Linked DNA regions of Victivallis sp. Marseille-Q1083. The main gene of each other region encodes a partner of the protein of the gene in region 2 in a complex. Links are inferred from orthologs where the notes say so. Each region holds a gene or a part of one and is shown on either strand. Other genes may lie near its edges.

Region 1 (2,904 bases), on a different replicon or contig from region 2:
CACAATGTGACCCAGCCGGTGAGGCCGATGCCGAAATAGATGGCCAACATGCCCGGGTCAGTATTCAGCCAGGCGCCGCAGGTCCGGACGAAGCGGCCGATGCCCGGCGACAGGAATCCTTTGCTGACCAGCAACGCGAAGGCCAGAATGAACAGCAACGTCGGCATTGCCGCAAAGGTGCTGTAAAGCCAGACGGTCGCTTCGTCGAGTTTGCCGCCGTAGTAACCGGCCAACGCGCCGAGCAGTACCCCGATCAGAGATGCGATGCAGGCGGCGATGACGCCGACTTTGACGGCGGTAGCCGTGCCGGCCAGCGAACGCCAGAACACGTCGCGTCCCATGTAATCGGTGCCGAACCAATGGCGGGAGGAGGGGGGCTCGAAGCGTTCCGCCATATTTTCCCGGTTGTAAATCGGCGTAAGCCGTTGATGACGGCAATACGCCGTGTAGCTTTCGAACCCGACGGCCACCAGCAGATAACCGATCAGGCCGAGCAGACAGCACAGCGCCAGGCGATCCCGGGAAAGCCGGATCAGGAAGTCTCGGAAAAAATGAAAACGGTCAGGATTGGTGGTCTGCATTGATTGTCGCCGGGGTTTGCTTGTAGAGACGGGAGAGGTGAATCTGCAACAGGGCGACTTCCGGCGGCGTTACGCCGTCAATCCGTTCCGCCTGCGCCAGCGTGGAGGGAACGATTTTCTTGAGTTTCAACCTTGATTCGTTGCTCAAGCCGTCGATGGCATCGTAATCGAAATCCGGCGGAATCCGCCAGCTTTCCAGTTTTTTCAGTTTATCGATCGATATGCTTTCCCGCTGCAGATAACCTTCATAATGGGCCTGGATCAGCAATTGACGGAACAAACGCCGGTCGGCGGCCGCGGCCAAATCCAATGGCAGCCGGTCGGCGGCAAAGGGCAGGGGCGTGTCGGGCCGGTAAACCCCTTCCAGCGTTTTCAGATGTTGCCACAAGGATTTCCGATCGATTTTGGTCTGTTTCAGGAACGCCGCGACGGTGTTGAGGCGATCGCGATAACCGGCGAAGCGGCGGTAATTTTCGAGCGGCAGCAAGCCGGTTTGGAACGCGAATTCCGACAGCCGCAAATCGGCGTTGTCCTGGCGCAGATGCAGCCGGTATTCCGCCCGGCTGGTGAACAGGCGGTACGGTTCGATGATATCCTTGGTTACCAGGTCGTCGACCATGACGCCGATGTAACTGGTGTCGCGCGACAGCTCCAGCAAAGAACGGCCGGCCGCATAACGGGCAGCATTGGCGCCAGCCAGCAAGCCCTGTCCGGCCGCCTCCTCGTAACCGCTGGTTCCGTTGATTTGTCCGGCGGAAAAGAAATTCGGCCAACGTTTGAGCGCCAGCGTCCGGTTGAGCTGGTCCGGAAAGATAAAATCGTATTCGATCGCATAGGCGTAACGGGTAATGACGGCGTTTGCCATGCCAGGAATGGAATGGATCATCCGCTGCTGAATGGCCGGCGGCAGGCTGGTTGAGATACCGTTGATGTAATACTCCCGGGTATATTCGCCTTCCGGCTCCAGATAGAGCAGGTGGCAGGGATGATGCGGGAAGCGGACGACTTTGTCCTCAAACGAGGGACAATACCGGGTACCGATTCCTTCAATTTTGCCCTGGTACAACGGCGCCTGCATCAAATTGTCCCGGACAATGTCGGCCGTTTCCTCCGTCGAATAGACCATATAGCAAGGCAGATCACGCTTCCGCGCTTTCGGCAGCGGCTGCGTCGTCGGCCAGAAACTGAACTCTTCTTCGAAACAATCGGCAACTTGTTGAGTCATCGCCGAAAAGTCGATCGTTTTGGCCAGAATACGGGGAGGGGTGCCGGTTTTCAATCGCCCCAGTCTGATTTGCATCTGGTTGCGCAACGCATCCGCCAACGCATAGGAGGGCGGGTCTCCTGCCCGGCCGCCCGGGAAATGCTGCAAACCGTAATGCAGTTTGCCGGATAAAAAAGTTCCGGTCGTCACCACCACGGCTCGACAACGAATGATTTCGCCCAGGTGAGTGACGATTCCGCGTAATTCGCCGTCCTCCAGACAAAATGCGGTAACTTCAGCCTGCAGGATATCCAGATTGGATTGCAGTTCCAAATATAATTTTGCGGCTCTCTGATAGCAGACCTTATCGCATTGCGATCTGGGCGACCAGACCGCCGGCCCTTTGGTTTGATTAAGCAGCCGGAATTGAATTGCCGCGCAATCGGTGATGATACCCTGCATGCCGCCCAGCGCATCGATTTCCCGCACCACCTGACCTTTGGCGATGCCGCCGACGGCCGGATTGCAGCTCATTTGGGCGATATGATCCGCATTCAACGTGATTAGCAGCGTTGCCGCTCCCAATCTGCTGGCGGCGGCGGCGGCTTCACAACCGGCATGGCCGGCGCCGATGACGATAACATCGTATTCTTTCATTCTATCTCTTATCGATTCAAAACCGGAGGATCTGTCAATGCATAAAAAAAACAGCAAGAGATAACATACGGTATTTTTGACAGATTTCAATATCGTTTCGAAGTAATCACTCCCCTGCCCGAAAGAAATCATCTTTTGATTAACATAACATATATTATGCGACGTTATATCCGTGCCGCTCAAAAGGCCCCTTCCCATTAAGACGATCGCTTCTGGAAAGTGTTCTGGAAAAAAGAATAGTTCGGCTTTTGCAAAAAAGCAATTGTTCCACTATGGTATTCGCGGAATTTTTCAACAACAGGAGTGAATGTTGACTGATTGGTGGTTGCCGGTTGCCGGTGTTGTTGTTTTTTTGTTGGTCATCGGGCTGTGGCTGGGATGCCGGCGGCCGCGAAATGTCTATGAGCGGGCATGGCTGCTCAGTGAAAATGAACTGGCATTCTATCGGGTGTTGGAGCGGGT
Region 2 (2,973 bases):
TGCAGCAGCCACGGATAGACGTACCGCCGGCCCAGCAGCAGCATCGGCAAATTGACCAGCAGCGCCAGCAGCACGAAATAACTCCAGAACTCATAGCTGGTCGGCACCAGCGTCGGCACCAATTCCGGCAGCGACAGCAGCCAGAATTTCATCGTCATGATCGTGTAGGGCAATGTGCTGAAAAACCCTTCCTGCGGCGTGGAAAACACTTCATTGATCGCCCGGAGCCGATTTTTTTCGCTCGTCTCGAACAAGGCGTCCAGACGCAGGGAAATCGGTTTGGTAAGCGCTTCGAATTCCGTCAACAGTTTCCGGCTGTCGGCAATCTCAAGTTTGAAGCGGTTCAACTGCGCCAGACAATCCAGCCGGATGCTTTCCCGTTCCGGCGACAGTTGCCGGTTGCCGAAAGTTTCCAATACCGTCGTCAAATTGGCGGCCCGGCTCGCCATCGACAGCAGTTCGCTGTTCAAAATCGCCAGCAGCGAACGGGTCGCGTCGAATTCCTCTTTCAAATCGTAGACCTGCTGGCCGATCAGCGTGATATCCAACACGTCGGCGTTGGAATAAGTATCGATTTTGAATTGCAGATAGTCGATCTTGTTCTCCACCTCCCGGCAATAACTTCTGAGCAGCTCCGCCTGGGACTGAACGTTGCTCTGCAAATCCTGCAGCAGCTCCTGTTCGCGCACCAACTGGTGCTGGTATTGCGGAATGGCGACACCGAGATTGTTGCCGCTCAAATTCATCGCTTCGCTGGTTTTGAAAAAAAGTGCCAGCGCCCCGAGCAAAATCAGCAGCACACACAAAATCAAACCGATTTTTCGACGCATATGCCCATTCCTGTGAAATTTTTACTCACTTGCCGATACAAAAACGGCTGAAGATATTTTCCAGAATATCCGGGTCGGCCTGCTCCCCGGTCACCGCGCCCAATTCATCGATGACCGCACGCAATTGGACACCGGCCAATTCCCAGCAGCCCCGCTCCAACTCCCGGACCGCTTCCGGCAGCAGGGCGACGGCATTCTCCAGCAGATGCTGTTGGCGGGCATTGACCGCCACCTCCGGTTCTTCGTCGTGCCTTCCCTGCCAGACCAGCTCTTCAAAAGCGTCGAGCAGCGCAGCGATGTTACGGCCGGCGGTAACGGAAATCCGCACCGTCGGCACCCCGGCCCCGGGCAGCTCCCGCTCCGGCACCAAATCGATCTTGTTCCAGACGGCGATTACCCGGCTCATCCGGCCGACCTGCCGCGTCAATTCCGCCAGCTCCTGCTGCGGGTCGGCGTCGGCGGCATCAAGCAGCCAGAAAACGATCTGCGCCTGCTCCAAGGACTGGCGGGAACGGTCGACGCCGAATTTTTCGATCGGATCGACCGTCTCGCGAATGCCGGCGGTATCGGTCAGACGCACCGGAATATTGCGCAGCACCACCTGTTCTTCCAGCGTATCGCGGGTGGTCCCCGGAATATCGGTTACAATCGCCCGGTCCTGTCCGAGCAACAAATTCAGCAGGCTGGATTTGCCGGCATTGGGCTTGCCGGCCAGCACCACCCGGACGCCATCGCGCAGAATACGGCCGGATCGGCCACCGTCACAAAGGCGTTGCAGGTTCGCACGCATCTCCTGCAACCGAATGCTGCACTCCTCCGGCGAACGCCAGTCCAGTTCCTCCTCCGGGAAATCCAACCGGGATTCGCATTCCGCCAATAAATCGACCAACTCCCGCCGGACCGCCCCGATCTGCCGGCTCAAAGCGCCGGCCAACTGGCGTTCCGCCAGATGCAGCGCCGTATCGCTATGGGCATTGATCAAATCACAGACCGCCTCCGCCTGGGTCAAATCCAGTTTGCCGTTGAGAAAAGCCCGGAAGGTGAATTCCCCCGGCTCCGCGGCGCGGCAGCCGGCCGCCAGCGTACAATCCCAGGCGCGTTTCGCCGCGCGCGCCCCGCCGTGGCAATGCAATTCGACCACATCATCGCCGGTATAGCTGTTCGGGCCCGGCATGTAAACCAGCAAGACCGGCTCTCCGGCGCTCCCGGCAGTCACCAGGGCGCCCAACAGCATTTTCCGGGCATGTCCCGGCCCGGGCGTCACCCGGCCGCTCCAGACCCGGCAACCGACCGCCAGCGCCTCCGGTCCGGCAATGCGCACGACGGCGATGGCCCCGCCAATCCCGGTAGCAATTGCGGAAATCGTATCGACCGTATTCATTCACTATCCAAACGTTTCAATTTTTCCTATAAGATATCGCCACTTGGGGGAAAAAGAAAGTCTCCATTCGGTTTTACTAGCCGAGCGTCGTGTGGCGTCCAGTTTTTTTTGGAATGTCGAAACGAAAAGACCCCCTTATGCATGCCGGGTGCGACCGTAATGCCAAAGGGGGTAAGATAAAGATCCGGCGTCGTGCTACTCTCCCACACTCGTATGTGCAGTACCATCGCCGCAGAAGCCCTTAACTACCGTGTTCGGGAAGGGAACGTGTGTTTCAACTTCGCTATGGGCGCCGGAATAAAAAATCAATTTAAGAAGAGTCTGAATGAAGCGAGCAACTCATATAAACAACTGAGTCTTGCAACTTTTTCGGCATAGCTCCCCTTTTTTTTGAAAGGGAAACGATGAAGAAAAAGGTGGTTAAGCCTCACGGCTGATTAGTACTGCTAAGCTGAACTCATTGCTGAGCTTACACCTGCAGCCTATCGAGGTTGTAGTCTTCAACCTGCCTTCAGTCTAAAAGAAGGGATATCTTGTCTTCGGGCGGGCTTGGCGCTTAGATGCTTTCAGCGCTTATCCGTTCCCAACATAGCTACCCGACAGTGCCGCTGACGCGACAATCGGAACACCAGAGGTTAGTCATTCCCGGTCCTCTCGTACTAAGGAATGCTCCCGTCAAATATCCTGCGCCTGCGGAGGATAAGGACCGAACTGTCTTACGACGTTCTGAACCCAACTCGCGTACCACTTTAATCGGCGAAC

Evidence for each region. The genes of interacting proteins can lie anywhere in the genome.
Region 1: the proteins of mnmE (region 2) and mnmG are in contact, whole or in part, in a solved structure (PDB 9HIP), measured with the Escherichia coli proteins. The link is inferred for Victivallis sp. Marseille-Q1083 from one-to-one orthologs.

Annotation. Positions count from the first base shown.
Region 1 is NZ_CAHJXL010000002.1:911,019-913,922, forward strand. The notes cover bases 3-2,869. They hold mnmG (tRNA uridine-5-carboxymethylaminomethyl(34) synthesis enzyme MnmG), read right to left. Parts: upstream 2,443-2,869; coding sequence 562-2,442; downstream 3-561. Other genes in these bases: HWX74_RS19775 (ABC transporter permease), read right to left, coding at 3-581; HWX74_RS19785 (DUF2726 domain-containing protein), read left to right, coding at 2,753-2,869. Also shown: more of HWX74_RS19775, read right to left, coding at 1-2; more of HWX74_RS19785, read left to right, coding at 2,870-2,904. UniProt on the Escherichia coli protein: NAD-binding protein involved in the addition of a carboxymethylaminomethyl (cmnm) group at the wobble position (U34) of certain tRNAs, forming tRNA-cmnm(5)s(2)U34.
Region 2 is NZ_CAHJXL010000001.1:1,795,121-1,798,093, reverse strand. What follows is about bases 34-2,969. They hold mnmE (tRNA uridine-5-carboxymethylaminomethyl(34) synthesis GTPase MnmE), read right to left. Parts: upstream 2,212-2,969; coding sequence 856-2,211; downstream 34-855. Other genes in these bases: HWX74_RS07270 (mechanosensitive ion channel family protein), read right to left, coding at 34-830. In the rest of the region: more of HWX74_RS07270, read right to left, coding at 1-33. UniProt on the Escherichia coli protein: Exhibits a very high intrinsic GTPase hydrolysis rate. Involved in the addition of a carboxymethylaminomethyl (cmnm) group at the wobble position (U34) of certain tRNAs, forming tRNA-cmnm(5)s(2)U34.